Regions from separate parts of the Bradyrhizobium sp. SZCCHNS3002 genome, predicted to be linked through region 1. Evidence: predicted binding sites of a transcription regulator. Region 1 holds the regulator's gene; each other region holds the start of a gene.
The links. Region 1 encodes PhoB, which activates phosphate uptake and scavenging genes when phosphate is short. Its sites were predicted from a motif close to TGTCATNNANCTGTCAT; they were not measured.

Region 1 (7,819 bases):
TTGCGCGCGGCATCGCCGGGTCCTCCAATCTCGTTGAGCAGTGCTCGCAAACGGCGAGGGGCGGAGGCCCGCATGAAACCCCGCCCGCGCTCCGTAAAAACTCGGGTCAAATTCTAAATATCAAGAATTATCAACGGCTTGTGACTGTCATCCGACTGTCATCGAACCTTTATAAAAGCCACACTGAGGCCCCGTAAAGCGGCCGGGGAAGCGCAATCGGGCGCAGATGGCGCTTCGCTTCCCGAGCATGGAGACCAGCTATGAATTTCGTCAAAGCTATCGTCGCTGCCGGCTTGGTCGCCGCATCGACGTCGGCGTTCGCCGCCGACATCACCGGTGCGGGCGCGACGTTCCCGTTCCCGATCTATTCCAAGTGGGCCGACGCCTACAAGAAGGAGACCGGCAACGGTCTGAACTACCAGTCGATCGGCTCCGGCGGCGGCATCAAGCAGATCCAGGCCAAGACCGTGACCTTTGGCGCCACCGACGCTCCGCTCAAGGCCGAGCAGCTCGAGAAGGACGGCCTGGTGCAGTGGCCGATGGTGATGGGCGGCATCGTGCCGGTCGTCAACCTCGAGGGCGTGAAGCCGGGCGAGATGGTGCTGGACGGCGAGACGCTCGCCAACATCTATCTCGGCAAGATCACCAAGTGGGATGACGCCGCGATCAAGAAGCTCAACCCCAGCGTCAAGCTGCCGTCGGACGCGATCGCTGTCGTCCGCCGCTCCGACGGTTCGGGTACGACCTTCAACTTCACCTATTATCTCTCCGAGGCGAGCGCCGACTGGAAGAGCAAGATCGGTTTCAACACCGCGGTCGAGTGGCCGGTCGGCGTCGGTGCCAAGGGCAATGAGGGCGTGTCCGGCAACATCGGCCAGACCAAGAACTCGATCGGCTATGTCGAGTACGCCTATGCCAAGCAGAACAAGCTGACCTACACGGCCATGGTGAACAAGGCCGGCAAGACCGTGCAGCCGACCGTCGAGGCCTTCCAGGCCGCCGCCGCGAATGCCGATTGGACCAAGGCCCCCGGCTACTACGTGATCCTCGCCAACCAGCCCGGCGACAAGTCCTGGCCGATGACGGCCGCGACCTTCATCCTGATGCACAAGGAGCCGACCGACAAGGCCGCGTCCGCCGAGGCGATCAAGTTCTTCAAGTGGTCGTTCGAGAAGGGTGGCAAGATGGCCGAGGAGCTCGACTACATCCCGATGCCTGACAGCGTCGTGAAGCTGATCGAGAAGACCTGGTCTGCCGACATCAAGAGCTGAGCTGGACGTATCGAAAATTCCCCTCTCCCGGCCGCCGGGGGAGGGGTGCTACCGGGGTTGAGGCTTGTCCAAGGAACAGGGGGCCGAATTGGCAGAGATGGCGGTTCAGACCGAAGTCGGCGACATCGCGGCTGCTGCCGGGCCCTACGACCGGGCGCGCGCGCTCAGTGCCTTCAAGCTTGGCGACGTCACCTTTTACTGGATCACCCGGCTCGCCGCGATCTCGGTCCTGTTGATCCTCGGCGGCATCATCATCTCTCTCATCATCGGCGCCTGGCCGGCGATGAAGGCCTACGGCTTCGAATTCCTGTGGACGCGGCGCTGGGCGCCGTCGGCCGATCCGCCGGTGCTCGGGGCGCTCGGCCCGATCTACGGCACCCTGGTCACGTCCTTCATCGCGATGCTGATCGCGATTCCGGTGGGTCTCGGCATTGCGATCTTCCTCACCGAGCTGTGCCCGCAATGGCTGCGCCGTCCGATCGGCATTGCGATCGAACTGCTCGCCGGCATTCCCTCGATCATCTACGGCATGTGGGGCTTCTTCGTTCTGGGCCCGTTCCTGGCCTACACGTTCCAGCCGTTCATGATCAATCTCTGCTCCGGCATCCCGGTGCTGCAGGACATCTTCGCCGGTCCGCCGTCCTATCTCAGTCTGTTCAACGCCTCGCTGATCCTGGCGATCATGGTGCTGCCCTTCATCACCTCGATCTCTGTCGACGTGTTCAAGACCGTCCCGCCGGTGCTGAAGGAAGCGGCCTACGGGGTCGGCTGCACCACCTGGGAGGTCGTGCGCAGCGTCGTCATTCCCTACACCCGTGTCGGCGTCATCGGCGGCGTCATGCTGGCGCTGGGTCGTGCGCTCGGCGAAACGATGGCGGTGACCTTCATCATCGGCAACTCGTTCCGGATCTCGTCCTCGATCTTCGCGCCGGGCACCACGATCTCGGCCGCCATTGCCTCTGAGTTCCAGGAGAGCGACGGCCTGCACCAGTCGAGCCTGATCCTGCTCGGCCTGCTGCTCTTCGTGCTCACCTTCTTCGTGCTGGCGAGCGCGCGCCTGATGCTCATGCGGCTCCAAGCCAAGGCGGGAAAATAAGCCATGTCCAGCGCAGATTCGCTCACCGCCGATACGCCGGTCAATCCGATCTATGCGCGCCGACGCCGCAGGGACATCGTGATCCGCGGCCTCTGCGTCGCCGCCGCGCTGTTCGGCGTCACCTGGCTGGCGCTGATCCTGTTCACGCTGTTCTATAACGGCCTCGCCGGCCTCAGCCTGCAAGTGTTTTCCGCCGACACCCCGCCGCCGGGCTCGAGCGAAGGCGGCCTGCGCAATGCCATCGTCGGCTCTCTGATCATGACGGTCATCGGCGTCGGCATCGGCGCGCCGCTCGGCCTGTTCGCCGGCACCTATCTGGCCGAGTACGGCCGCAACGACCGCCTGACCTCGGTGATCCGCTTCATCAACGACATCTTGCTGTCGGCGCCCTCGATCATCATCGGCCTGTTCATCTATGGTGCTGTCGTGGTGCCGATGGGCGGCTTCTCGGCGCTCGCAGGCTCGCTGGCGCTGGCGGTCATTGTCATCCCCGTGGTGCTGCGCACCACCGAGGACATGCTGCTGCTGGTGCCCAACCCGCTGCGTGAGGCGGCCTCGGCGCTCGGCCTGCCGCGATCGCTGGTGATCCGGCGCATCGCCTATCGCGCGGCGCGCTCGGGCCTGATCACCGGCGTGCTGCTGGCCACCGCCCGCGTCGCCGGCGAGACCGCGCCCTTGCTGTTCACCGCGCTGTCGAACCAGTTCTGGAGCCTCAACCTCTCCAAGACGATGGCCAACCTGCCCGTCACCATCAACAACTTCGTCCAGAGCCCCTATGCCTATTGGAAGCAGCTGGCCTGGAGCGGAGCCCTTCTGATCACTCTGGCCGTGCTCGCCCTGAATGTCAGTGCACGCATTCTCGGCGCCGAGAGGAACGCAAAATGACCGACCTGTCCGTATCCGTCAGCCAGCCCAATCCCGCCGCGCTGAACGGCAAGGTTTTGCCGGAAGCCCCCGCCAAGGTGACCGCGCGCAACCTGAACTTCTATTACGGCGATCACCACGCGCTGAAGAACATCAACCTGTCGCTGGGGACCAACCGCGTCACCGCGTTCATCGGCCCGTCCGGCTGCGGCAAGTCGACCCTGCTGCGCATCTTCAACCGGATGTACGATCTCTACCCGGGCCAGCGCGCCGTGGGCCAGCTCATGCTGGACAACACCAACATCCTCGATCCCAAGCTCGACCTCAACCTGCTGCGGGCCCGGGTCGGCATGGTGTTCCAGAAGCCGACGCCGTTCCCGATGACGATCTACGAGAACATCGCCTTCGGCATCCGGCTGTATGAGAAGATCTCCAAGTCGGAGATGGACGACCGGGTCGAGAAGGCACTGCGCGGCGGCGCGTTGTGGAACGAGGTCAAGGACAAGCTCAACGCTTCGGGCCTGTCGCTGTCAGGCGGCCAGCAGCAGCGGCTGTGCATTGCGCGCACCGTGGCGGTCCGGCCGGAGGTGATCCTGTTCGACGAGCCGTGCTCGGCGCTCGATCCGATCTCGACCGCCAAGGTCGAGGAGCTGATCCAGGAGCTCGCCGAAAACTATACGATCGCCATCGTGACGCATAACATGCAGCAGGCGGCGCGCGTCTCCGACAAGACCGCCTTCATGTATCTCGGCGAGCTGATCGAGTTCGACGACACCAGCAAGATCTTCACCTCGCCGAGCGATCGGCGGACCCAGGATTACATCACCGGCCGGTTCGGCTGACGCCGACGACATTGACTTCAGGAGATCATCATGGCCAGTGAACATACCGCCAAGGCGTTCGACAGCGATCTGCAGGATCTCACCCGGCTGGTGTCGGAAATGGGCGGCCTCGCCGAGCGTCTGATCGTCGATTCCGTCGATGCGCTGGTGCGGCGCGACATCGCACTCGGCCAGAAGGTGGTCGCCACCGACGCCGAGGTCGACAAGCTGCAGCGCATCATCGAGGAGCGCGCCGTTCTTACCATCGCCCGGCGACAGCCGATGGCGGTCGACCTGCGCGAGATCGTCGGTGCGATGCGGGTCGCCACCGATCTGGAGCGCATCGGCGATCTCGCCAAGAACATCGGCAAGCGCGTCGCGGCGCTGGAGAGCGACTTCCATCCGCTCAAGCTGATCCGCGGGCTCGAGCACATGACCGACCTGGTGCAGTCGCAGGTCAAGACGGTGCTGGACGCCTATGCCGCGCACGACCTGCCGGCGGCGATGACGGTGTGGAAGGGCGACGAGGAGGTCGACGCCATCTGCACCTCGCTGTTCCGCGAACTCCTGACCTACATGATGGAGGATCCGCGCAACATCTCGTTCTGCATCCATCTGATGTTCTGCGCCAAGAACATCGAGCGCATCGGCGATCACGCGACCAACATCGCGGAGACCGTCTTCTATATGATCGAAGGCCAGCAGATCATGGACAAGCGCCCGAAGGGCGACATGACGAGCTTCGCATCGACGATCCCCGGCAACTGAGAGAGACGGTTCTGACATGGGCGCCCGAATTCTGGTGGTGGAGGACGAGGAGGCGCTGACGACGCTCCTGCGCTACAACCTCGAGGCCGAAGGCTACGAGGTCGAGACGGTGGCGCGCGGAGACGAGGCCGACACACGGCTGAAGGAGCGCGTTCCCGATCTCGTCGTGCTCGACTGGATGCTGCCGGGCCTGTCCGGCATCGAGCTGTGCCGCCGCCTGCGGGCGCGGTCCGAGACCCGGCAATTGCCGATCATCATGCTCACCGCGCGCGGCGAGGAGAGCGAGCGCGTGCGCGGCCTCGCGACCGGCGCCGACGACTACATCGTCAAGCCGTTCTCGGTGCCCGAGCTGCTGGCGCGCGTGAAGGGCCTGCTGCGGCGGGCGAGCCCGGAGCGGCTGGCGACCGTGCTGTCCTATGGCGACATCGAGCTCGACCGCGAGAAGCGCCGCGTGGCGCGCTCGGGACGGCCGATCGATCTCGGCCCGACCGAATACCGCCTGCTCGAGTTTTTCCTGGAGCATCCCGGCCGCGTGTTCAGCCGTGAGCAGCTGCTCGACAGCGTCTGGGGCCGCGACATCTATATCGACGAGCGCACGGTCGACGTCCATATCGGCCGCCTGCGCAAGCTGCTCAATCCGGGCCGCGAGCAGGACCCGATCCGCACCGTGCGCGGCGCCGGCTATGCGCTCGATGATCGCTTCGCCAAGAGCGAGCAGGTGTAAGGGGCGATCGGGCGTGAGGACGAAGCAGGTGTGAGGCGCGAGGGAGCCCGATTGAGGAGATCGTGGTCCGCTTTCCGCCACGCCGCCGCCGTCTTGATCGTGTCTGCTTCGTGGCCCGTCACGATGTTTCGGTCCCAGCGGACGCCCTTGATCAAGACCATCATCATATCTCTAGCCGTGCTGCTCGGCAGCGCGGCGGGCGCCGCGGCCGCCGAGCTCGAAGACGCGGTCGCCGCGGCGGGAAACGGACAGCACGCCGCGGCGATGCGCCGCCTGCTGCCGCTGGCCGCCAAGGGCGATGCGCGGGCGCAGTTCGACGTCGGCTTCATGGAGGCCTTCGGCTGGGGCCAACCGCGCAACCCCGCCGAGGCGCTGGCGTGGTATCGCAAGGCCGCCGATCAGGGCCTCGCCGTCGCCCAGCATTATCTCGGCATCGCCTATGTCAACGGCGAAGGTGTCGCGAGCAATTATGGCGAAGCCGGCCGCTGGTTCAGCCGCGCGGCAGCGCAGGGCTTCGCCCAGTCGCAATACATGCTGGGCCTGATGCTGCTCGACGGTCGCGGCGTGAAGCAGGACGTCGTGCAGGGCTACGCCTGGCTGGTGATGGCGGGTCGCAGCGGCGTGCGATCGGCCGGCCGCGACGTGCAGAGGGTCAAGCTGACCGAGCCGCAGCGCGTCCAGGCCCAGAGCGCCATTGCGGCCTGGCGGCCGAAGCCGGAATCGGCGGAGGCGGGCGTCGCCGCTCCGCGTCCGGAGCAACTGCTCGGGCTCGACCGCCACATCGGCGAGGTCGTCGATCCCACCTCGTGGCCGGCGTCGTCGATCGGCGTCGTCACCGTCGCGCAATACTCGACCGGCGGCTGGTGCACCGGCACTCTGGTCGCGCCGCGCGTCGTGCTCACCGCCGCGCATTGCGTGTTCAACGGCGTCGCGCAGGTCAGCCCCGGCAATGTCCGCTTCCTGGCCGGCATGAACAGGGGCACGCCGGCGGCATCGTCGGTCGCCGACAAGCTGATCGTGGCGCCGGACTTCGTCCCGACCCGGCACGACAGATGGTCGCTCGACCGCTCGCCCGCCGATTGGGCGCTGATCGTGCTGAAGGATGCGCTGCCGTCGAAGCCGGTCGCGGTCAAGGCGCTGACGCGCGAGGAATTGCAGGCTGCGACCAAGGCTGGCGCCATTTCCGAGATCGGCTACGGCCAGGAGCGGCGCTATTCGCCGACCGGCCAGCGCAATTGCAGCGCCGGCATGACCAGCGATGCCCGGCTGCTGACGGTGCATTGCCTCGCCAATTTCGGCTATTCGGGCTCGCCGATCCTGGCCGAGGTCGGCGGGCAGCCGACCGTTGTCGGCATCTTCTCGGCGTTCCACGAGGAGACCCGGCTGATGTTCGCCGCGCCCGCAAGCCAGTTCGAGGCCGTCGTGCGGCGCGAGATTGCGGCGCAGAGTGCCTCGGCGCGGTGAAGGGGGAGGGGACGAGAGAGGTCCCGCCGCTGGTCACGATCTGTGCGCGACTGGATAGCGGGTTGCCAAGCGAGCGGGCGATCCGGCAAGTGCAGCCGATTTTTTCCTGTAGCTTTCGCCTGCAGCGGGGCTTTACCGAACTGGCCTGGCTCTTGCTATAGTTCGAGTATGACGATTGTTCCAATTGATCATCCTCGTGCCCCGCGGCTGCTGTGGTGGCGGTCGCAGCCCGGCAGGACCGTTGCGCTCGTCGCTGGGCTGGTCGCGGCCAATGCGGTGGCCTGGGCCTGGGCATTCGCGCTCTACGCCGACCGGCCCGCCATCGTCGGCACCGCGATGCTGGCCTGGCTGCTCGGACTGCGCCATGCCGTCGATGCGGACCACATCGCGGCGATCGACAATGTGGTGCGGAAGCTCGTGCAGGACGGTCGCGCCCCGCGCGCCGCCGGCCTCTATTTTGCGCTCGGCCATTCCAGCGTCGTCGTCATCGCCACCATCGTGGTGAGCCTGGTGGCCGGCGCAGATCTCTTGAGTGAGGACAGCGCCATCCGTGCGATCGGCGGCACCATCGGCACCTCGGTCTCCGCAGGCTTCCTGCTGCTGATCGCCTTCGCGAATCTGGTGCTGTTCGTGAACCTCTGGCGCCGCCCATCCCACCCCCATTCCGACATGGATGCCGCCGGTAGCGCCGGGCGGGGCCTGCTCATTCGTCTGCTGCGGCCGGTGCTCCGCGTCGTGTCCCGCGCCTGGCACATGTACCCGCTCGGCTTCCTGTTCGGCCTCGGCTTCGACACCGCCAGCGAAATCGGGC
Region 2 (7,819 bases), on a different contig from region 1:
CGACACCATCACCGTGCTGACGCGCGGGCAGGTGCTGACGGAAGGGCCGTATTCGGAGCTCTCCAAGGACGAGCGCGTCAAGGAAGCCTATCTGGGAGCCGGACATGCCTGAGGTGATGACGGCCACGAAGCCAGGCGCGGCGGCTGCGACCAGCACCATTCTCGACGTCAACAACCTCGAGAGCTGGTACGGCGAATCCCACATTCTCCATGGCATGAACTTCAATGTGAATGCCGGCGAGGTGGTCACCCTGCTCGGGCGCAACGGCGCCGGCAAGACCACGACGCTGAAGTCGATCATGGGGATCATCGGCAAGCGCACCGGCTCGGTTCAGTTCAACGGTCAGCAGCTGATCCGCATGACCTCGGACAGGATCGCGCGGCTCGGCATTGCGCTGTGCCCGGAGGAGCGCGGCATCTTCGCGAGTCTCGACGTGCGCGAGAACCTGCTGCTGCCGCCGGTGGTGCGGCCGGGCGGGCTGACGCTCGATCAGATCTTCGAGCTGTTCCCGAATTTGAAGGAGCGGCTGAAGAGCCAGGGCACCAAGCTGTCCGGCGGCGAGCAGCAGATGCTGGCGATCGCGCGCATCCTGCGCACCGGCGCCAGCTTCCTGATGCTGGACGAGCCGACCGAGGGTCTCGCGCCCGTGATCATCCAGCAGATCGGCCACACCATCGCGCGGCTGAAGAAGGAAGGCTTCACGATTCTCCTCGTCGAGCAGAACTTCCGTTTCGCCTCGACGGTCGCTGACCGCTACTACGTGGTCGAGCACGGCAAGGTTATCGACGGCTTCGCCAATGCCGATCTGTCGGCCAACATGGACAAGCTGCATACTTACCTCGGCGTCTGACCGGCGCCGGCGATGTCGGCTCGACGGTTTGATCGTTAGTGTTGCGGCAGTTTTCTCGGCAGTTGTCTTGGAAAGTTCTGGAAGTTGGAAATGAAGAGCAAATTCATCGCGTCGCTGCTGCTGGGAACGGCACTCACGCTCGCCGCTGGCAGCGTCGCTTCGGCCGGCGACAAGACCATCAAGATCGGCGCGCTGTCCGATCAGTCGGGTCTTTATGCCGATCTGGGCGGTCCCGGCTCGACGCTCGCGGCGCAGATGGCGATCGAGGATTCCGGTCTCACCGCGAAGGGCTGGAAGATCGACGTCATCTCCGGCGATCACCAGAACAAGCCGGATATCGGCACCTCGATCGCGCGGCAGTGGTTCGACGTCGACAAGGTCGACGTCATCGTCGACGTGCCGAACTCGGGCGTGGCGCTGGCGGTGAACAACGTCGTCAAGGAAAAGAACGGCGTCTACATCAATTCGGGCGCTGCGACCTCGGATCTCACCAACGCGCAGTGCTCGCCCAATACGGTGCACTGGACCTACGACACCTACATGCTCGCGCACACCACCGGCCAGGCGCTGGTCAAGGCGGGCGGCTCGACCTGGTATTTCCTGACCGCCGACTACGCCTTCGGCGCGGCGCTGGAGCGCGACACCACGGCGGTCGTGACCGCCAATGGCGGCAAGGTGATCGGCAGCGTCAAGCACCCGCTCAACACCTCCGACTTCTCTTCCTTCCTGCTGCAGGCGCAGTCGTCGAACGCCAAGGTCATCGGCCTCGCCAATGCCGGCGGTGACACCACCAATTCGATCAAGCAGGCGGCCGAGTTCGGCATCACGAAGGGCGGCCAGAAGCTCGCGGCGCTGCTGTTGTTCCTGACCGACGTCAAGTCGATCGGGCTCGACATCGCGCAGGGCCTCAACTTCACCGAGACCTTCTACTGGGACATGAACGACCAGACCCGCGCGTTCTCGGACCGCTTTGCCAAACGGATGAAGAACGGCGCGCCGCCGACCATGGTGCAGGCGGGCGTCTATGCCGGCTTGATGCATTACTTCAAGGCGTTGGAGGCGCTCGGCGAGAACCCGCATGACGGCGTCAAGATCGTCGACAAGATGAAATCGATCCCGACCGACGATGCGCTGTTCGGCAAGGGCGAGATCCAGCCGAACGGCCGCACCATCCACACTGCGTATCTGTTCGAGGTCAAGAAGCCCTCGGAGTCCAAGGGCCCGTGGGATCTCTACAAGCTGGTCGGCTCGGTACCGGGCGACCAGGCCTTCACACCGCTCGACAAGAGCGCGTGCGCCTTGTTGAAGAAGTGAACCGCTGCCGTCCCGGCGGCTGATCCCGCCGGAACCGCTGTCTTTAGGAAACGCCGAGAGAAAACAGAAACAAGACGATGCAGGCCCTCTACGCACAGCTCCTGGTCGGACTGATCAACGGCTCGTTCTACGCGCTGCTCAGTCTCGGGCTTGCCGTCATCTTCGGCATGCTCAACATCATCAACTTCGCCCATGGCGCGCTCTATATGATGGGCGCGTTCTGCGCCTATTTTCTGCTCAACCTCGGCGGCATCAATTATTGGTGGGCGCTGCTGCTGGCGCCGATCATCGTCGGCGCCTTCGGCATGATCCTCGAGCGCACCATGCTGCAATGGATTGCCGGGCTCGACCATCTCTACGGACTGCTGCTGACGTTCGGACTGGCGCTGATCATCCAGGGCGTGTTCCAGAACTTCTTCGGCTCGTCCGGCCTGCCTTACGCGATCCCGGATCAGCTCCGTGGCGGCATGAACCTCGGCTTCATGTATCTGCCGGTCTATCGCGGCTGGGTCGTCATCTTCTCCCTGGTCGTCTGCCTGGCGACCTGGTTCCTGATCGAGCGCACCCGGCTCGGCGCCTACCTGCGCGCAGCCACCGAGAACCCGACCTTGGTGCGGGCCTTCGGCATCAACGTCCCGCGCATGATCACGCTGACCTACGGCCTTGGCGTCGGGCTTGCGGCGCTGGCCGGCGTGCTGTCGGCGCCGATCAACCAGGTGCGGCCGCTGATGGGCGAGCACATCATCATCGTGGTGTTCGCGGTGGTTGTGATCGGCGGCATGGGTTCGATCATGGGCTCGATCATCACCGGCTTCCTGCTCGGCGTGATCGAGGGACTGACAAAGTATTTCTACCCCGAGGCTTCCAACACCGTGGTCTTCGTTCTGATGGTCCTGGTGCTGCTGGTGAAGCCGACGGGTCTGACCGGACGGGCGGCCTGACATGACATCCATCACCGACGCGACCCTGCCGATCACCCCGCGCGCGATGCGCGACGAGATGATCGTGTTCGTCATCATGGCAGCGCTGCTGGCGATCGTGCCGTGGACCGGGCTGTACCCGTTCTTCGTCATGCAGGCGCTGTGCTTCGCGCTGCTCGCCTGCGCCTTCAACCTCCTGATCGGCTATGGCGGCCTGTTGTCGTTCGGCCACGCGATGTTCCTGGGAACGGCCGGCTATTGCAGCGCCCACGCGTTGAAAGTGTGGGGGCTGCCGCCCGAGCTCGGCATCCTCACGGGCGTTGCCGGATCGTTCGTCCTGTCGGTGATCACCGGCTACATCTCGATCCGCCGGCAGGGCATCTATTTCGCGATGATCACCCTGGCGCTGTCGCAGCTCTTGTACTTCATCTATCTGCAGGCGCCGTTCACCCATGGCGAGGACGGTATCCAGGGCATTCCGCAGGGGCGGATGTTCGGCATCCTCGACCTGTCCAAGCCGACGGTGCTGTATTACGTCGTGCTGGCCGGTTTCCTCGCCGGCTTCCTGCTGATCTTCCGCACCATCAACTCGCCGTTCGGCGAGGTGCTGAAGTCGATCCGCGAGAACGAGCAGCGGGCGATCTCGCTGGGCTATAAGACCGACCAGTACAAGCTGCTCGCCTTCATCCTGTCGGGGACGCTGGCTGGCCTCGCCGGTGCGCTGAAGGTGTTCGTCGCCCAGAATGCCTCGCTGACCGACGTCGAGGTCGGGATGTCCGGCCAGATCGTGCTCATGACCCTGGTCGGCGGGCTCGGCACCGTGTTCGGCCCCGTCGTCGGCGCCTTCGTGATCGTCGGCATGCAGCAATATCTGTCCGGCTTCGGCCAGTGGGTGACGGTGATCCAGGGCGGCATCTTCGTCGCCTGCGTGCTCACCTTCCGCCGCGGCGTGGTCGGAGAAATCGCCCATCTGTTCAAGCGATCCCTCTAAGCTATTGATCTGTAAAGAGATTGTCGAAAGGGCAGAAAGCGGTGGATGAACCGGCCACCGCTTCTGCTGGTGCGCGATCCGGAGTATGACAGTTCTGTGACGGGCCGGCCCTGGCCCGTTTCGGAATGGATGGATCTCGTCCCATGCTGCACTGGTTTCGCGCCGTTCTCCCGCGGGAGGAGCGGTTTTTCGATTTGTTCGCCCGCCACAACAAGGTGGTGATCCAAGGCGCGCATGCGCTGCAGGACATGCTTAAGGGCGGTGACGACATCCTCAGGCACTGCCAGCGCGTCAGCCAGCTCGAGAACGAGGCCGACAACATCACGCGGGAGGTGCTGACCGCGGTCCGCCGCACCTTCATCACCCCGTTCGACCGCGGCGACATCAAGAACCTGATCACCTCGATGGACGACGCCATCGACCAGATGCAGCAGACCGCCAAGGCCGTGGTGCTGTTCGAGGTCAAGGAGTTCGAGCCGACCATGCGCGAGATGGGCACCTTGCTGGTCGATTGCGCCAATCTGATCGGGAAGGCGCTGCCGCTGCTGCAGGCGATCGGCCAGAACGTGCCGATGATCACCGCGATCACCGAGGAGATGACCAAGCTCGAGGGCCGGGTCGACGACCTCCACGACATCGGGCTGAAGGAGCTATTCCTCAAGCACCGCAACGCCAACACGATGGACTTCATCGTCGGCGCCGAGATCTACGACCATCTGGAGAAGGTCGCCGACCGCTTCGACGACGTCGCCAACGAGATCAATTCGATCATGATCGAACAGGTCTAGGGTAGGGCCGCGCCGTGGACGCTCAACTCGGCCTTCCGATCCTGGTTGGCCTCATCGCCGTCGCACTCGCCTTCGATTTCCTGAACGGCCTGCACGACGCCGCCAACTCGATCGCGACCATCGTCTCGACCCGCGTGCTCCGGCCGCAATATGCGGTGTTCTGGGCCGCGTTCTTCAATTTCGTGGCGTTCAGCGTGTTCGGACTGCATGTCGCGCAGACCATCGGCACCGGGATCATCGATCCCGCGATCGTCGACGCCCACGTGATCTTCGCGGCCCTGGTCGGCGCGATCGTCTGGAACCTGGTCACCTGGGCGGCCGGCATTCCGTCGTCGAGCTCGCACGCGCTGATCGGCGGCCTGGTCGGGGCAGGGGTCGCCAAGGCCGGCATCTCGGCCACCGTGTGGAGCGGCCTGTCCAAGACCGTGCTCGCGATCGTGCTGTCGCCGCTGGTCGGGCTGGTGCTGGCGATGATCCTGGTTGCGATCGTGTCCTGGGCCTCGGTGCGCTCGACGCCGTTTGCCGTGGACCGGGCCTTCCGCATCCTGCAATTCGCTTCGGCCTCGCTGTATTCGCTCGGCCACGGCGGCAACGACGCGCAGAAGACGATGGGCATCATCGCGGTGCTGTTGTACTCGCAGGGCCATCTCGGCGAGCAGTTCACGGTGCCGTTCTGGGTGGTGCTGTCGTGCCAGGCCGCGATGGCGCTGGGCACGCTGATGGGCGGCTGGCGCATCGTCCGGACCATGGGCCTGCGCATCACCAAGCTGAATCCGATGCAGGGCTTCTGCGCCGAGACCGGCGGCGCCATCACGCTGTTCCTGGCGACGTTCCTCGGCGTGCCCGTCTCGACCACCCACACCATCACCGGTGCCATCGTCGGCGTCGGCGCCGCCCGCCGCGCCTCGGCGGTGCGCTGGAACGTCGCCGGATCGATCGTCTATGCCTGGATCTTCACGATTCCGGCCTCGGCCATCGTAGCGGCACTGAGCTTCTGGCTGGTGTCGGTGCTCAGGCACTAAAGACGGCGGGACCGTCCTGAAACGTTGGGGCCTCATGGTTCGAGACGCGCCGCAAGCGCGGCGCTCCTCACCATGAGGGTTTGGGGCTGGATCTGGTCCGCAAAACGGACTCCGCTACAGATTCAGACCTCGTCCTGAGGAGCGCGCCGCTTGGCGCGCGTCTTGAAGGACGGCCGTGGGCGGGATGCGGGGTCCGGGCGGGCCACGGTCAGGCCGGTTAACTCCCCGGTTGGAGTTGCGGTGCAAAACGCCTATATGGAGGGCGCGCGGCGGCCGTGATCCCGCGCCTTTTCATCACATAGCGCTCTCTCTGGCCTCAAAACGACGTCCGCCGCCTCATGTCCGATTCCGCCGTCACCACTGAACAGCCGTCCCGCTCCGCGCTCTCCGATGAGGTCGCGCGCCGGCGCACCTTCGCCATCATCTCGCATCCGGACGCCGGCAAGACCACGCTGACCGAGAAGCTCTTGCTGTTCGGCGGCGCCATCAACCTCGCCGGCCAGGTCAAGGCCAAGGGCGAGCGCCGCAACACCCGCTCGGACTGGATGAAGATCGAGCGCGAGCGTGGCATCTCGGTCGTCACGTCGGTGATGACCTTCGAGTTCGAGGGCCTCGTCTTCAACCTGCTGGACACGCCGGGCCATGAGGACTTCAGCGAGGACACGTATCGCACGCTGACCGCAGTCGACTCCGCCGTCATGGTGATCGACGCCGCCAAGGGCATCGAGGCGCGCACGCGCAAGCTGTTCGAGGTCTGCCGCCTGCGCGACATCCCGATCATCACCTTCATCAACAAGATGGACCGCGAGAGCCGCGACACCTTCGACCTGCTGGACGAGATCGAGAAGACGCTGGCGCTCGACACCACACCGATGACCTGGCCGGTCGGCCGCGGCCGCGACTTCATCGGCACCTATGACGTCAGAGACGGCGGCGTGCGCCTGCTCGAAGGCGGTGGCGCCAAGACCGGCGCGGCGCAGCAGATCGCGATCTCCGAGCTCGGCAAGCTCAACGCCAATCTCGACATGGGCCAGATCACCGACGAGCTTGAGCTGGTCAAGGAAGCCTGCAAGCCGTTCGACCTGGAGGCGTTCCGCGAGGGCCATCTGACGCCGGTCTATTTCGGCAGCGCGCTGCGCAATTTCGGCGTCGGCGATCTCCTGGAAGGTCTCGGCCGCTACGCGCCGTCGCCGCGCGCGCAGGAGTCCAACCTGCGCAAGGTCGACGCCGCCGAGCCGCGCATGAGCGCCTTCGTCTTCAAGATCCAGGCGAACATGGACCCGAACCATCGCGACCGCATTGCGTTCGCGCGGCTGTGCTCGGGCAAGCTCAACCGCGGCATGAAGGCCAAGCTGGTGCGCACCGGCAAGACCATGCCGCTGTCGAGCCCGCAATTCTTTTTCGCGCAGGACCGCTCGGTCGCGGACGAGGCCTTCGCCGGCGACGTCGTCGGCATTCCCAACCACGGTAGCTTGCGCATCGGCGACACGCTGACCGAGGGCGAAGACCTGACCTTCGTCGGCGTGCCGAGCTTCGCGCCGGAAATCGTCCGCCGCGTCCGCCTCACCGATGCGATGAAGGCCAAGAAGCTCAAGGAAGCCTTGCAGCAGATGTCGGAGGAGGGCGTCGTGCAGGTGTTCCGTCCGCGCGATGGCGCGCCGGCGCTGGTCGGCGTGGTCGGACCGCTGCAGCTCGACGTGCTCAAGGCGCGGCTCGATGCGGAATATTCACTGCCGGTCGAGTTCGAGATCTCCGAGTTCTCGCTGGCGCGCTGGATCTCCTGCGACGACAAGAAGAAGCTCGAGGCGTTCATCGCCGCCAACAATTCCGGCGTCGCCGACGACGTCGATGGCGACCCCGTGTTCCTGGCCAAGAACGAGTTCTATCTCGGCTACACCAAGGAGCGCGCGGAGGGCATCGTGTTCTCCAACGT
Region 3 (7,819 bases), on a different contig from region 1:
CTGACTGAAATTGTCGACCAGCTTGCCATAGGCCGAGACGTCGAGGATCTTGCCGTCGACGATGAAGTAGCGGCCGAACTCGGCGCCGACGAGAACGCGGGCGCGCTCCAGCGAGGTGCCGCTGACCGACAGCGGGTCGAGCCCGCCCGCTTCCTGGAATGCCGCCGTCGTGGCGCGCGTGTATTCGAAGGCGAGCTTCGGAACGATCCGGCTCTCCCCGATGCTCCAGTAGTAGTCGAGCTCGCTCAGCACGCCCGTGATGTGGGCGCCGTAGACCGACGTCGCCGCACCGAGGCTGGTGTCGCGCCGCGCACTGATCCCGCCGACGCCATGGACGACCGCGATCGCCCAGGTCCAGGGTCCCTGGTCGACCGAGGCGTTGAAGCCAAACTGCGTGAGATCGAGCGTCGCCGCTTGCAGCGCCAGCGGCACATCGACCCAGGTCCGGCTCTGGTCGACGGATAGTCCGACATTCACGCCCGGCACGAGGCGCATGCCGATACCGGCGACGCCGCCCCCAGTCGTCCTCTTGTCGCCGACGAAGTCGCGTTGCGCATCGCTACGGACGGTGACGCCATACATCTCGCCCCAAGTCCGGAACCGAGGCTGTTCCGAAGCCTCCGGCGCGCCGCCGCCCCCGGGATTGCTCCGCTGCAGCCGGGTGACGCCCTGCGTGGCCTGAGTCCCGAGCCGTTCGAGGAAGCTCGAGCCGAGATCGAGCACGGCTCGGCCGGCCGAACGTTCGGAACTGATCGCGCCTGGCGCAGGGCTGGGCAGTGGGCTCGGCGTTGGTGTCGGCGTTGGTGTCGGCGTCGGGCTGGCGGCGATGCTCGGCAGGCTGGCCTGCGCGACGCACGGCGAAGACGCGGCGGCCGTGCCGAGCGCGACGATGAGCAGCATCGCGCCCGACGCACCACTACGCATTCGCCGATCCGGCCTGGCTTGAGATGCCCCGCGCATCGATGCCCCGTTTCACCGCCGCTCAAATTCGCTTCAATATTGCCGCGATGATTTGCCCGCAGTTCCCGATCGCGGTCAATGAGGATTGCCCGTGCCGCGGCTTCCCTGCAGGGATTTGTGGTTCCAGCACCACAAGCCTCGCAATTGCAGCAACAGCCGGCGACGCGACGTCGCGACGCGTTCTCATCAGTCCGCCAACCTTGATATCGGCGGAAAATCGTGTTGCAATCTCCCGTACAATCGGATTGGCCGTTCGACTGTGCGTTTCGCGACTTTGGAAATTGAGCAGATCCCGGGAAGCCCGTTTGTGGCGTGGCACGCGTGAGCGTGGCCGCGTCTTTTTTTCGTCTAGACGAGGAGACAGCGATGCCGACCTACAAGGGCAGCGTGAAGTGGTTCAACCCGACCAAGGGATATGGCTTCATCAAACCGACTGGCGGAGACAAGGACGTGTTCGTCCACATCTCGGCCGTGGAGCGTGCTGGACTGACCACGCTCAACGAGAACCAGACGATCGAATATGATCTGGTGGAGAGCCGCGGCAAGACGTCGGCAGAGAACCTGAAGCTCTCGTGAGCATCGTCCCGGCGGAGGGCGCCACAGCGCGGGTTCGTAAACCAACTCACGAGCTCCGCGTCAGGTTCGCTCGCCGCCGATGATCAGACTTCGTCAGCCTTGATGTGCCCCCGGCCCCGCCGGGGATTTTTTTGTCCGCGACAGCTAGCGGACGACCGGCCAGATCAGCGTATGATCGCCTTGCTCCACGGACGACGTCCGGCAGAGATCGCCTTCGAGTCGCACCAAGCCCTTGGCCAACAGCTTCAGCGCTTCCGGATAGATCCGATGCTCGACGCCGAGAATGCGCGTCGACAGCGTGTCCGGCGTGTCGTCGTCCCTGACCACGACCGCGCCCTGCATCACGATCGGACCTGCATCCGTCTCCGGGATGACGAAATGCACGGTGGCGCCTGACAGCTTGACGCCGGCGCGCAGCGCCTGGCCATGCGGATCGAGGCCGGGGAATGATGGCAGCAGCGACGGGTGAATGTTCAGCATCCTGCCATACCAGCGCTGCACGAACTCCGCCGTGAACAGGCGCATGAAACCGGCCAGGCAGATGATCTCGATGCCGCGTGCATCGAGCGCCTGCTGCAGTCTGGCTTCGAACCCTGCGCGGTCCTTGCCGAACGGCTTGCTCTCGATGATTTCGATCGCGACGCCGCTCTCCTGCGCTTTCTGCAGCCCGGCCGCATCGGCCCGGTTGGAGATCACGACGGCGATCTCGGCCGGAAATTCCGGCTGCGCCGCCGCGTGGATCAGCGCGGCCATGTTCGACCCACGGCCCGAGATCAGGATGGCGACGCGGCGCTTCATCGGCACACTCGTCTCACAGAGCCAGATCGAGGGCGCCGGTGTAGATCACCCGCTCGTCGCCTGTCGCAGCAACGACCTCGCCGAGCCGCGCGACGTGCTCGCCATTCGCGGTGAACACCTCGATGACGGCATCGACGGCCTCGGCCTTGACGATCGCGATCATGCCGATCCCGCAATTGAAGGTGCGCAAGAGCTCGCGCTCGGCAATGCCGCCCTGCTCCGCCAGCCATTTGAAGACCGGCAGCACCGGCAGGCCCGTCAGGTCGATCGAAACGCCGAGATGCTTCGGCAGCACGCGTGGAATGTTGTCGGTGAAGCCGCCGCCCGTGATGTGTGCGAGCCCCTTCACCGCACCGGTCTCGCGGATGGCGCGAAGGCATGATTTCACATAGAGGCGGGTCGGCGTCAGCAGCGCCGCGCCGAGAGTCAGGACCGGCGCGAACGGCGCCGGCGCATCGAAGCCGAGGCCGGACTGGGCGACGATCTTGCGCACCAGCGAATAGCCGTTGGAGTGGACGCCGGAGGATGCGAGCCCCAGCACCACGTCACCGGCCGCGATGTCGGGAGACGGCAGCAGCGTGCCACGCTCCGCCGCGCCGACCGCGAAACCGGCAAGATCGTAGTCGCCGTCCTTGTAGAGGCCCGGCATTTCCGCGGTCTCACCGCCGATCAGCGCGCAGCCGGATTCCCGGCAGCCTTCGGCGATACCGGCCACGATCGACGCCGTCGCCTCCGGGTCGAGCTTGCCGCACGCAAAGTAGTCAAGGAAGAACAGCGGCTCGGCGCCCTGCACGACGAGATCGTTGACCGACATGGCGACCAGGTCGATGCCGATGCCGCCATGCAGCCCGGTCTCGATCGCGATCTTCACCTTGGTGCCGACGCCGTCGGTCGCCGCGACCAGCACCGGATCCTTGAATCCAGCGGCCTTGAGGTCGAACAGGCCGCCAAAGCCGCCGATCTCGGCATCCGCACCGGCGCGGGCGGTTGCGCGCACCATGGGCTTGATCAGATCGACCAGACGGTTTCCGGCATCGATATCGACGCCCGAATCTGCATAAGTGAGCCCGTTCTTGCGCTCGGTCATGGTAAAAACCCCTAATCTGGCCGCTGGTTACGTCGGAATCCGGCCGCGCGCAATGGCTCGCAAGGGGCTCGTCCCCACACTATCTAGGAACCGTACCGGTTCGCCCTGTTTCGGAATCGGGTTGTCTTTTGATCGAGTCGTCGTCGGGACCCGCTGCGTGACCATTCCCCACAGTATCCCCAATCTGATCACGCTGGGTCGAATCCTGCTGGTTCCGATCGTCGTCTGGGCCATTGCGGCCGGCCAGATGGAGATCGCGTTTCTGGTCTTCGTGGTCGCGGGGGTGAGCGACGCCGTGGACGGCTTCTTGGCCAAGCGCTTCAACCTGCGGTCCGAGCTGGGAGCGCTGCTCGATCCTCTCGCCGACAAGGCGCTGCTGGTCTCGATCTTCGTCACGCTTGGCATCTGGGGCGCGATCCCGCGCTGGATCGTCATCCTGGTGGTCTCGCGCGACATCATGATCGTCTCGGCGGTGATCGTGTCCTGGCTGTTCGACAGGCCGGTCGCGATGAAGCCATTGATGGTCTCCAAGCTGAACACGGTCGCCCAGGTGGGATTCGCGGCGCTTGTGCTGGCCTCGCTCAGCTTCGGCTTCGAGCCCAGGCCCTACGATGTGGTGCTGATGGTGCTGGTCACCGTCTTTACCCTCGTGTCGGTCGGGCTGTATCTCGTCGACTGGGTGCGCCACATGAGCACCATCGAGGTCCGGTGATCCTCCGCGGAGGGCCCGTCCTGACCTCACGCACCACACGATACGGAGCAATTCGATCTTGGCCGGCCATATCCCCCCTCGTCAGCTGGCCTTCGCGCTGCCGCATGCGGAGAGCCTGACGCGGGACAATTTCTTCGAAGGTCCAGGCAACGCGGCCGGGCTCGCTCTGGTCGACGCCTGGCCGGAATGGCCGGCGCGGACCATGTTCCTGGTCGGCCCCGACGGCTCCGGCAAGAGCCACCTCGCCGCGATCTGGGCCGAGCAGGCAGGCGCCCGATCGCTGTCCGCGCATGCCCTTGAGGCAGGCGTGGTCCCCGGGGCGCTCGCCACCGGCGCGCTGGTGCTGGAGGATCTGACCGCAACCGGTCTCGACGAGCGGGCGCTGTTTCACCTGCTGAACCTGGCCCGCCAGGACGAGGCCTTCGTGCTGATCACGGCACGCGAGGCCCCGGCGGCCCTGCCGATCGCCCTGGCCGATCTGAGGTCGCGGCTGCGTGCCGTCCCAGTGGTCACGCTGCTGCCGCCCGACGACCAGCTGTTCCGGGCCCTGATCGTCAAGCTGGCCGCCGACCGGCAAATGGCGATCGACGAAACCGTGGTCAGCTATCTCGCCAGCCACATCGAGCGGTCCTATGCGGCGGCACGCCAGACCATCGCGCTGCTGGACAACGAGTCGCTGCGGCTCGGACGCCCCGTCACCCGGGCGCTGGCGGCGGAGCTGCTCCGCCCGGCGTGACCGGCGGCCATCTTGACGGCGGTTGATGACGGAACCTCAATGGTGCCGGCAACGTCATCCCCTGGTCACCCAGATTGGGCTACGGTCGACCATTCGCGACTGGACGGATATGGATCGAATTCCCTATGGATACCGAGCAAGTTACTGAAATTTCAGAGAAAGCACCGGTCTCGGCGCCGTCCATCGAGATTGCCTCGAGCCCCGAGCGATTCATCAATCGGGAGCTGTCCTGGCTTCACTTCAACCGCCGCGTTCTGGAGGAATCGGTCAATCCGCGCCATCCCGCCCTGGAGCGGGTGCGCTTCCTGTCGATTTCCGCCAACAACCTTGATGAATTCTTCATGGTGCGCGTCGCCGGCATCCGCGCCCAAGTCCGCGAGGGCATCGCCGAGCGCAGCCCCGACGGGCTGACGCCGACCGAGCAGCTGAAGCTGATCAACGAGACAGTGTCGCAGCTCGCCATCGACCAGCAGGCGATCTGGCGCGACCTGCGCAAGTTTCTCGGCGAGCTCGGCATCGTGCTGGTCGACGGTCAGGACGTCACCAGGAGCGAGCGCGCCTGGATCGAGGACCATTTCCTCGCCAACATCTTCCCGCTGCTGACGCCACTCGCGATCGATCCGGCGCATCCGTTCCCGTTCATCCCGAGCCTCGGCTTCACGGTGGCGCTGCAGCTGATCCGCTCCGCGGACGGGCGTCCGATGAACGCCCTCATTCGCATGCCCGGCAAGATCGACCGCTTCATCCGCTTCCCCGGCTCCAAGGATGGCGTGATCCGCCTGATCACCCTGGAGCAGGCGACCGGACTGTTCATCGGCCGGCTGTTTCCGGGCTACACCGTGAAGGGCCAGGGCGCCTTCCGGATCATCCGCGACAGCGAGATCGAGATCGAGGAAGAAGCCGAAGACCTGGTGCGGCTGTTCGAGACAGCGCTGAAGCGGCGCCGCCGCGGCTCGGTGATCCGGCTCGAGATCGAGGCCAACATGCCGGAGGAGCTGCGCCGCTTCGTGCAGAATGCGCTGTCCACGACGGATGACGAGGTGTTCGTCGTCGACGGCGTGCTGGCGATGAACGAGCTGTCGCAACTGACGCGGGTCGACCGGCCCGACCTCGAATTCGCGCCCTACGTGCCGCGCCATCCCGAGCGTGTCCGCGACCATGGCGGCGACATCTTCGCCGCCATCCGGCAGAAGGACCTGATCGTCCATCACCCTTACGAGTCGTTCGACGTCGTCGTGCAGTTCCTGCAGCAGGCGGCGCGCGATCCCGACGTCGTTGCGATCAAGCAGACGCTGTACCGGACCTCCAACAATTCGCCGATCGTGCGCACGCTGGTGGAGGCCGCCGAGGCCGGCAAGTCGGTGACGGCCCTGGTCGAGCTCAAGGCGCGTTTCGACGAGGAGGCCAACATCCGCTGGGCCCGCGACCTGGAGCGCGCGGGCGTACAGGTGGTGTACGGCTTCCTGGAGCTGAAGACGCATGCCAAGCTGTCGATGGTCGTGCGCCGCGAGGGCGGCAGCCTCACCACCTATGTCCACACCGGCACCGGCAACTATCATCCGGTGACGGCGCGCATCTACACCGACCTGTCCTACTTCACGTCGGACCCGGTGATCGGCCGCGACGTCACGCGGGTGTTCAACTACATCACCGGCTATGCCGAGCCGATCGACATCGAGAAGATGGCGGTGTCGCCGCTCACGCTTCGCAAGCGCATCATCGAGCACATCCACGGCGAGACCAGCTTCGCCCGCCAGGGCAAGCCGGCCGTGATCTGGATGAAGATGAACTCGCTGGTCGATCCCGACATCATCGACGCGCTGTACGAGGCCTCGCAGGCCGGCGTGTCGATCGAGCTGATCGTGCGCGGCATCTGCTGCCTGCGTCCCGGCCTCCCCGGACTGTCGGAGAACATTCGCGTCAAATCGGTGATCGGCCGCTTCCTCGAGCATGGCCGCATCTACTGCTTTGGTATGGGTCAGGGCCTGCCGAGCGCCAAGGCCGCCGTCTACATCTCCTCGGCCGACATGATGCCGCGCAATCTCGACCGCCGCGTCGAGGTGCTGTGCCCGCTTCAGAACCCTACCGTGCATCAGCAGGTCCTGGAACAGATCATGGTCGCGAACCTGAAGGATACCGAGCAGAGCTGGCAATTGTTGCCGGATGGGTCGTCAACGCGTATGAAGGCCGCGAAGGGCGAGGAGCCGTTCAACCTGCACAATTACTTCATGACGAATCCGAGTCTGTCCGGCCGTGGAAAGTCGCTCAAGGAATCATCGCCGCGCCGGCTCACGCGCCGGAATGAACGCTCTCCTTCATAGGGGCTGTCTGCATCGGGGCCTTCTGCGCCGGGATATGCCGTGGTGAAGCCGCCCCGCACGAGGGCCACGAGCGTCGGTGTCATCGACATCGGCTCGAATTCGGTCCGTCTCGTCGTCTACCAGGCGATGGAACGTAGTCTCGTCACCGTGTTCAACGAGAAGGCGCTGTGTGGGCTCGGTCGCGAGGTCCAGACCACCGGCCTTCTCGCATCTGATGCCGTCGACAAGGCGCTGACCGCGCTGAAGCGCTTCCGTGCGCTGTGCAAGGTGCAGCGGGTGGGGCAGGTTCATGCCATCGCGACCGCCGCCTGCCGGGATGCTTCGAACGGCCCCGATTTCATCGCCAAGGCCGAGAAGATCTGCGGCGCCCCGATCCAGATCCTCACCGGCGCCGAAGAGGCGCGCTATTCGGCGCTCGGCGTCATCTCCGGCATTCACAAGCCCGACGGCATCGTCGGTGATCTCGGCGGCGGCTCACTCGAGCTGATCGACGTGCGCGGGCACCAGGTCCGCAGCGGCGTCACCCTGCCGCTCGGCAGCCTTGCGCTGCAGGATCTTGCCGAGAAATCGCTGAAGAAGGCGCAGCGCATCGCGAGCGAGGCGCTGACCGACCTGCCGCAGCTGCTGGC
Region 4 (7,819 bases), on a different contig from region 1:
GGGCTCGCCATCGCGCTGGCGCTGTTGCTCACCTATGGCGGGGCCGGAAGCTTCCGTCGCTCGTGGCTGTTCATCCTCGTCGGCCATGTGATCTTCACGATGCCGTTCATGGTGCGGTCCGTCATGGCGGTGTTCTCGACGATCGACGTGACATCGCTCGACGAGGGCGCCGCATCGGTCGGCGCGGCGCCCTGGCGACGCTTCATCGACGTCATCGTTCCCAATGCCGCGCCCGGCATCCTGGCGGGCAGCCTGATGGTGGTGACGCTATCTCTCGGAGAGTTCAACCTGACCTGGATGTTGCACACGCCGCTGACCAAGACATTGCCGGTCGGCCTCGCCGACAGCTATGCGTCGATGCGTCTCGAGGTCGCGTCCGCCTACACGCTGATCTTCTTCGTCATGATCATCCCGCTGCTGGTGGCCATGCAATGGGTCGACGAGAGAGGAAGCCTGCGGTGAGCACGATGACCCGGCATGGAGCCGCCCTCAAGGTGGAGAATTGCGGCAAGACCTTTGCCGACGGGACGTGCGCACTCGCGCCGGCCACGCTCGACATCGCACAGAGCGAGACGCTGGTGCTGCTGGGGCCGTCCGGTTGCGGCAAGACCACGCTGCTGCGGATCGTGGCCGGGCTCGAAACGCCCGATGCGGGGGGGCGCGTGCTGTTCGACGGCAAGGATCTGACGCGACAGCCGATCGAGAAGCGCAATGTCGGCATGGTGTTCCAGTCCTACGCGCTGTTCCCCAACATGACGGTTGCGGACAATATCGGCTACGGGCTCAAGATCCGCCGCGTGGCCAAGCCGGAGCGCGCCGCGCGCGTCGCCGAGCTGGTCGCGCTGACCAATCTGGGCGGTCTTGAAGACCGGCGCATCGATCAGCTCTCGGGCGGTCAGCGTCAGCGCGTCGCGCTGGCGCGCGCAGTCGCCATCCGCCCGAGCGTGCTGCTGCTCGACGAGCCGCTCACCGCACTCGATGCCGCCTTGCGGGAGCGCCTGCGCGGCGAGCTCAACGGCCTGTTGCGCACGCTCGGCATCACGGCGATCTACGTCACGCATGATCAGGCTGAAGCCATGGAGCTCGGCGACCGCATCGTCGTGATGCGCAAGGGCGCGATCGCCCAGATCGGGACGCCGCAAGAGGTCTATTTTGCGCCGGCCGATCGTTTCGTCGCGGAGTTCGTCGGCGCGGCCAACATCATCGAGGCGCCGCTCGACGGCGGCCAGCTCGTTCTGCCGGGAGGCCGGCAGCCGATCGCCGATCCCGGTCCGCGCAGCCAAGCGGTGGCGATGGTTCGGCCGGAAACGATCGCGATCGTCGACCCCGCGGCATCGAGCCTGAGCGGCGTCGTCGACAGCGTCCGCTTTGCCGGCGACCGGCAGCGGATCATCGTCCGCGATGCCGCCTCGATCGCACTGACCGTGGACGCGCCGAATACGATCAGGGTCGCTGCGGGCGAGCGGATCGGCCTGCGGATTGCGCCCGAGTCCATTCGTCTGCTGCCGGAGAAGGGTTGATCAGCCGATGACCAAGAGCCCCGTCACCATTGCCCAGATCTCCGACCTGCACATCAAGGCGCCCGGCCGGCTCGCCTACCGCCGCGTCGATACGGCGCGTGCGCTGGCCCGTTGCATCATGGAGCTCAACCGGTTCGCGCCGAAGCTCGATCTGGTGGTGATCTCGGGCGATCTCGCCGATACGCCGTCGCCGGCCGAGTACGATCATCTGAAAGATCTTCTTGCCGGCCTCGAGATTCCATTCGCCGCCGTACCAGGCAATCACGATTCCCGCGAACTGATGCGCGCGGCGTTTCCCGGCGCTGCTCATGAGCAGTCGGCGCCACTGAACCAGCATGTGGAACTGGCCGGTCTCGATCTGCTTCTGCTCGATTCCAGCGTGCCCGGCCATCCGCATGGCGAATTGGACGAGGCGAGTCTACAATGGCTCGATGCCAGGCTGTCCACCTCCAGCGAAAGGCCGGCCCTGCTGTTCCTGCACCACCCGCCATTCACCACCGGCATCTGGCACATGGACCGGCAGAACCTGCGCAATGCCGACGATCTCGCGGCGATCCTCGCGCGCCATCCGCGGGTGCAACTGATCGGATGCGGTCACGTTCATCGCGCGACGCTGACCCGGTTTGCAGGCATTCCCTGCACGATCTGTCCAGCGCCGAACCATGCCGTCGCGCTCGATCTGGCCGAGCTGCGCCCGCCATCCTTCCGGGTCGAGCCGCCGGCCTTTCACCTTCATGCCTGGTTTCCAGGACCGGGATTCGGAACGGTCGTCACCCATCAGGTGCCGATCGGCGATTTCGACGGGCCGCATCCGTTCTTCAATCAGGACGGCTCGCTCATCGACTGAGCGCGCACGGGGGAGTAGCGGACGTCTGGTCTAGCTCTCCACCTCGAACGTCACGCGCTCCGCGGCGAAACGCGAGCGCTTGCTGACGAGCGGCGTCCCGTCGGCATCGACATCGGTGCTGTCGACCACCAGCACCGGACGGCCCAGCGCGAGGTCGAGCCGCGCGGCGTCGCTCGCGTCGGCGATTGCCGCCGTGATCCTGGTCGCGCCGCGGCGATAGTCGCGAATGCCGTAATAGGCGAGCAAGGCCGTCATCGAGCGCACCGACGCGAAGATGTGGCCGGCCTCGGGGAAACGCTCGGCCGACAGCCAGGATGTGCTCACGCAGATCGGCGTCTTGTCGGCGAGACGCAGCGCCTCGATCCGCACCAATGGTGCGCCCGTCTTCAATCGCAGCTCGCGCGCGAGCTCGCGCGTCGCGGGCTCTTCGGACGCTGCGATCAGCTGTCCACGCGGCTCGCGCCCGCCGGCCCCCACGATCTCGGAGAACCTGGTGCGCGATCTCAGAGGATATGACAGACGAGGCGCTTCGACATAGGTGCCGCTGCCGCGCTCGGCGCGCACGAGGCCGCGCTCCGCCAAGGTCGCGAGCGCGCGACGCACCGTATGACGGTTGACGCGATAGGTTTCGGCGATTTCGGTCTCGCCGGGCAGGCGCGTTCCGGCCGCGAAGCGGCCGTCGGCGATGTCGCGCTCGATGCCGTCGGCCACCCGCCGCCACAGCGCCACGCCCGAGTCGGCGCCTTGCATGCTCATCCACGGCTCTCCGCTGTCCGGCCTGAAATCACGCCCATGTCATCAAACAGTCATGGCGCTTCGCTACGAAGTTGTCTATTAACATAGACAACTTCGAGACGGCAAGATCGGGATGACGATGGACGGCGAGACCACGATGCAGGACCGGCGCAGGGCGGCGATGCGGGTATTGGCGCATGCCTCGCATGCGGACATCCGCGCCAGGCTGAATGACCTCGCGGTGCCTGAGTATCGCGATCTTCGTCCGGCGGAGAATGGCCTGGTGATGCTGCGGGGACGGATCGGCGGCGACGGTGCGCCGTTCAATGTCGGCGAGGCGACGGTGTCGCGCGCCGCGGTGCGGCTCGAGAGCGGCGAGGTCGGGTTCGGCTATGTGCTGGGACGCGACGCCGGCAAGGCGCGCCTGATCGCGCTGTGTGACGCGATGATCCAGTCATCAAGCCATGTGCGATCGATCGAGACGCAGGTGGTCGCACCGCTGCAGGCGCAGATGCGTGCATCGCGGGCCCACCGCGCGGAGCAGGCTGCGGCCACGCGTGTCGATTTCTATACGATGGTGCGAGGAGAAGGCTGATGGGTGCCGCCGCTTCCGATCTGCAGCCCGGCTTCGCCGACAATGTGCTGTCCGCGCAATCCACCTTCCGTATCGTCATGGAGGCCATGGCGCGTCCGGGAAGTCTGCGACAGGTCGAGGGCAATGTCGGCCGGCCGTCGTCGTTGATGCCAGGTGCCGCCGCGATCGCGTTAACCCTGTTCGATCACGATACGCCGATCTGGCTTGATGCGCCGCTCGCCGGCACGTCCGAGGTCGGCGCCTGGCTCAAGTTTCACACGGGGGCGCCGATCGTCGCCGACGCGGCGCTCGCCTGCTTTGCAGTCGCGGCGGACCCGGAAACGCTTCCCGATCTGACTTCATTCGCGCTCGGCAGTGCCGAATATCCCGATCGCTCGACGACGCTGGTCCTGCAGGTGCCGAGCTTGTCCAGAGGTCCGGCGTTCGAGCTGCGTGGTCCGGGCATCGACGGGACGACATCGTTCCGTGCGACGGTCGCGCCGACTGACCTGTTCGAGCGGCTGTCGATCAATGAGAGGCTGTTTCCGCGTGGTGTCGACGTCGTGCTGGTCGATGGCTCGTCCATCGTCGCCATCCCGCGAACGACCCGGCTCGTTTCCGCAGGAGAGTGAGGCATGTATGTCGCCGTCAAGGGTGGCGAGCGCGCCATCGAGAACGCGCACCGGCTGCTGGCGCATGAGCGCCGGGGTGATCGCGATGTGCCGGAGCTGTCGCTGGCGCAGGTCTCCGAGCAGTTGGGGCTCGCCGTCGATCGCGTGATGAGCGAAGGCTCGCTGTACGATCGCGAGCTCGCGGCGCTGGCGATCAAGCAGGCGCGCGGTGATCTGATCGAGGCGATCTTTCTGGTGCGCGCCTTCCGCGCAACGCTGCCGCGCTTCGGCGCGAGCGAGCCGGTCGATACCGGCGCAATGCGGGTGCAGCGGCGTGTCTCGTCGACCTTCAAGGACATTCCCGGCGGCCAGGTGCTCGGGCCGACCTTCGACTATACGCATCGGCTGCTCGATCCGCAGTTGGCGGCCGGCGTCGAGCCGGAGCTGCCGGCCCGTGCCGAGGCGCCGAATGCGCCGACGCCGCGCGTCACCGACATTCTCGGACAGGACGGGCTGATCGAGCCGTCGCCGCAAGCCGAGGTTGGCGCGCCGGTCGGCGATCTCACCCGCGATCCCCTGAGCTTTCCCGCCGATCGCGATCTGCGGCTGCAGAATCTGGCGCGTGGCGACGAGGGCTTTCTGCTCGCGCTCGGCTACTCGACCCAGCGCGGCTATGGCCGCAACCATCCCTTTGCCGGCGAAATCCGCTTCGGGGACGTCGAGGTCGAGTTCGTGGCCGAGGAGGTCGGCTTCGCGGTGCCGCTCGGATCGGTCGAGCTGACCGAATGCCAGATGGTGAACCAGTTCAAGGGGTCGGCGACCGAGCCGCCGTGCTTCACCCGCGGTTATGGCCTCGCCTTCGGGCAGAGCGAGCGCAAGACGATGTCGATGGCCCTGGTCGACCGTGCCCTGCGCGCGCGCGAGCTCGGCGAAGACATGGTTGCACCGGCGCAGGACGAGGAGTTCGTGATGTCGCACTCCGACAATGTGCAGGCGACCGGGTTCGTCGAGCATCTGAAGCTGCCGCATTATGTCGACTTCCAGTCCGAGCTCGGCCTGCTGCGCAAGCTGCGCCAGGAGTTCGCCGAGGCCAATGCCGCTCCCGAATTGAAGGAAGCTGCGGAATGAACGCACCGGCCTACAACTTCGCCTATCTCGACGAGCAGACCAAGCGGATGATCCGCCGCGCCATCCTGAAGGCGATCGCGATTCCCGGCTATCAGGTGCCGTTCGCGAGCCGCGAGATGCCGATGCCCTATGGCTGGGGCACCGGCGGCGTGCAGGTCACTGCGGCCATTCTCGGTCCCGACGACGTGCTCAAGGTCATCGACCAGGGCTCGGACGATACGACCAATGCGATCTCGATCCGCAAGTTCTTTGCCAAGACCGCGGGTGTCGCCACCACGACCTCGACGGAAGCGGCGAGCGTGATCCAGACCCGGCATCGCATTCCCGAGGCGCCGCTTCACGAGGGGCAGGTGCTGGTCTATCAGGTGCCGATCCCGGAGCCGCTGCGCTTTCTCGAGCCGCGCGAGACCGAGACCCGCCGCATGCATGCGCTGGCCGAGTATGGCCTGATGCACGTCAAGCTCTATGAGGACATCGCGCGCTTCGGTCACATCGCGACCTCCTACGCCTATCCGGTCAAGGTCAATGCGCGCTACGTGATGGACCCGTCGCCGACGCCGAAGTTCGACAATCCCAAGATGGACAATTGCCCGGCGCTGCAATTGTTCGGCGCGGGACGCGAGAAGCGAATCTATGCCATTCCGCCCTATACGTCGGTCGTCTCGCTGGATTTCGAGGACCATCCGTTCACGCGCTACAAGTTCGACGCGCCCTGCGCGCTGTGCGGCGCGGAGGATTCCTACCTGGACGAGATCGTGACCGACGACAAGGGCAGCCGCATGTTCGTCTGCTCCGACACCGACTACTGCGAGGGCCGCCAGGCATCCGGACATTGTGGCGCGCAGAGCGCCGCGCCGCACAAGGAGAGCGCCCATGGCTGAGATGATCATGGCTGAGATGATCAGCGCATCCGATCAGCCGCTGCTCGTCGCGGACGGGCTCGCGAAGAGCTACGGCCGGTTGGCGGCCTGCCGCGATGTCTCCTTCGTGCTCTATCCCGGCGAGGTGCTCGCCATCGTCGGCGAGTCCGGCTCGGGCAAATCGACACTCTTGCAGATGCTGTCGGCGCAAATGGCGCCGACGTTGGGCCGCGTGTCCTACCGCATGCGCGACGGCGTGCTGCGCGATCTTGCCGGGCTTGGCGAGGCGGAGCGCCGCTTTCTGTTCCGAACCGATTGGGGCTATGTCCATCAGGACCCGGCGCAGGGCCTGCGCATGGCGGTCTCCGCCGGCGCCAATGTCGGTGAGCGGCTGATGGCGGTCGGCTGGAACAACTATGGCCGGATCAGGCAGACGGCTTCGTCCTGGCTCGATCGCGTGGAGATCGATGTCGCCCGCATCGACGATGCGCCGCGGACCTATTCCGGCGGCATGCGGCAGCGGCTGCAGATCGCACGCAATCTGGTGACCGAGCCCAGGCTCGTGTTCATGGATGAGCCGACCGGGGGCCTCGATGTCTCCGTGCAGGCGCGCCTGCTCGACCTGATGCGCAGCCTCGTCAATGAGCTCGGCCTGGCCGCCATCGTCGTGACCCACGATCTGGCCGTGGCGCGGCTGCTGTCGCACCGCGTGATGGTCATGAAGGAGGGGCGGGTGATCGAGACCGGCCTCACCGACCAGGTGCTCGACGATCCGCGTGAGCCGTACACACAGCTCCTCGTGTCCTCGATCCTGCCGCCATGATGCAAGAGCCCAATGCGATGACCGTGATGATCGATGTCGAGAATGCAGAGAAGACCTTCACCATGCATCTGCAGGGCGGCATCTCGCTGCCCGTGGTGCGCGGCGTGTCGTTCCAGGTCAGGTGCGGCGAATGCGTCGTGTTGTCGGGACCGTCGGGCGCTGGCAAGTCGTCGATCCTGAAGATGATCTTCGGCAATTACCGCTGCGACGGCGGACGCATCGGCGTCCGGCACGTGGGCGCGATGACCGATCTCGCCGGCGCCGAGCCGCGCCTGGTCCTGAATGCGAGGCGGCAGACCATCGGCTATGTCAGCCAATTCCTGCGCGCGGTGCCGCGGGTCCCTGCACTCGATGTCGTCGCCGAGCCGCTGCTCGCGGCCGGCGTGCCGCGCGAAGACGCCCGGGGGCGGGCAGGCGCGCTGCTGCGGCGGTTGAACATTCCCGAGCGGCTGTGGTCGCTGCCGCCATCGACCTTCTCGGGCGGCGAGCAGCAGCGGGTCAATATCGCCCGCGGCTTCATCTCCGACCTTCCGGTGCTGCTGCTGGACGAGCCGACCGCGTCGCTCGACGCGGCCAACCGTGCGGTCGTGGTCGACCTGATCGCGGCAAAGAAGAAGGATGGAGTGGCCATGCTCGCGATCGTCCATGATGACGAGATCCGCGCGCAGATTGCGGATCGCACGGTCGACGTCACGACATTCGCCGCGGCGGCATAGAGGTA

Region 2: the regulator PhoB is predicted to act here: its motif matches at 4,162-4,178, upstream of QW845_RS04090 (DUF47 domain-containing protein).
Region 3: the regulator PhoB is predicted to act here: its motif matches at 4,922-4,938, upstream of QW845_RS03670 (RNA degradosome polyphosphate kinase).
Region 4: the regulator PhoB is predicted to act here: its motif matches at 3,161-3,177, upstream of phnF (phosphonate metabolism transcriptional regulator PhnF).

The regions. Positions count from the first base shown of each region.
Region 1 covers NZ_JAUHHY010000005.1:348,973-356,791, forward strand. Annotated here, with positions in the region: gene pstS (phosphate ABC transporter substrate-binding protein PstS) at 261-1,271, shown strand; gene pstC (phosphate ABC transporter permease subunit PstC) at 1,369-2,367, shown strand; gene pstA (phosphate ABC transporter permease PstA) at 2,371-3,252, shown strand; gene pstB (phosphate ABC transporter ATP-binding protein PstB) at 3,249-4,073, shown strand; gene phoU (phosphate signaling complex protein PhoU) at 4,104-4,820, shown strand; gene phoB (phosphate regulon transcriptional regulator PhoB) at 4,837-5,544, shown strand; gene QW845_RS13485 (trypsin-like serine protease) at 5,692-7,008, shown strand; gene QW845_RS13490 (HoxN/HupN/NixA family nickel/cobalt transporter) at 7,177-7,819, shown strand, end outside.
Region 2 covers NZ_JAUHHY010000001.1:889,482-897,300, reverse strand. Annotated here, with positions in the region: gene QW845_RS04115 (ABC transporter ATP-binding protein) at 1-112, shown strand, start outside; gene QW845_RS04110 (ABC transporter ATP-binding protein) at 105-851, shown strand; gene QW845_RS04105 (ABC transporter substrate-binding protein) at 942-2,165, shown strand; gene QW845_RS04100 (branched-chain amino acid ABC transporter permease) at 2,243-3,106, shown strand; gene QW845_RS04095 (branched-chain amino acid ABC transporter permease) at 3,108-4,076, shown strand; gene QW845_RS04090 (DUF47 domain-containing protein) at 4,220-4,864, shown strand; gene QW845_RS04085 (anion permease) at 4,879-5,886, shown strand; gene QW845_RS04080 (peptide chain release factor 3) at 6,225-7,819, shown strand, end outside.
Region 3 covers NZ_JAUHHY010000001.1:796,531-804,349, forward strand. Annotated here, with positions in the region: gene QW845_RS03640 (autotransporter outer membrane beta-barrel domain-containing protein) at 1-924, opposite strand, end outside; gene QW845_RS03645 (cold-shock protein) at 1,327-1,536, shown strand; gene purN (phosphoribosylglycinamide formyltransferase) at 1,681-2,334, opposite strand; gene purM (phosphoribosylformylglycinamidine cyclo-ligase) at 2,348-3,421, opposite strand; gene QW845_RS03660 (CDP-alcohol phosphatidyltransferase family protein) at 3,579-4,133, shown strand; gene QW845_RS03665 (DnaA ATPase domain-containing protein) at 4,192-4,869, shown strand; gene QW845_RS03670 (RNA degradosome polyphosphate kinase) at 4,995-7,190, shown strand; gene ppx (exopolyphosphatase) at 7,233-7,819, shown strand, end outside.
Region 4 covers NZ_JAUHHY010000010.1:161,796-169,614, reverse strand. Annotated here, with positions in the region: gene QW845_RS22020 (ABC transporter permease) at 1-462, shown strand, start outside; gene QW845_RS22015 (ABC transporter ATP-binding protein) at 468-1,520, shown strand; gene QW845_RS22010 (phosphodiesterase) at 1,528-2,367, shown strand; gene phnF (phosphonate metabolism transcriptional regulator PhnF) at 2,398-3,123, opposite strand; gene phnG (phosphonate C-P lyase system protein PhnG) at 3,242-3,697, shown strand; gene phnH (phosphonate C-P lyase system protein PhnH) at 3,697-4,308, shown strand; gene QW845_RS21990 (carbon-phosphorus lyase complex subunit PhnI) at 4,312-5,415, shown strand; gene QW845_RS21985 (alpha-D-ribose 1-methylphosphonate 5-phosphate C-P-lyase PhnJ) at 5,412-6,296, shown strand; gene phnK (phosphonate C-P lyase system protein PhnK) at 6,304-7,098, shown strand; gene phnL (phosphonate C-P lyase system protein PhnL) at 7,116-7,814, shown strand.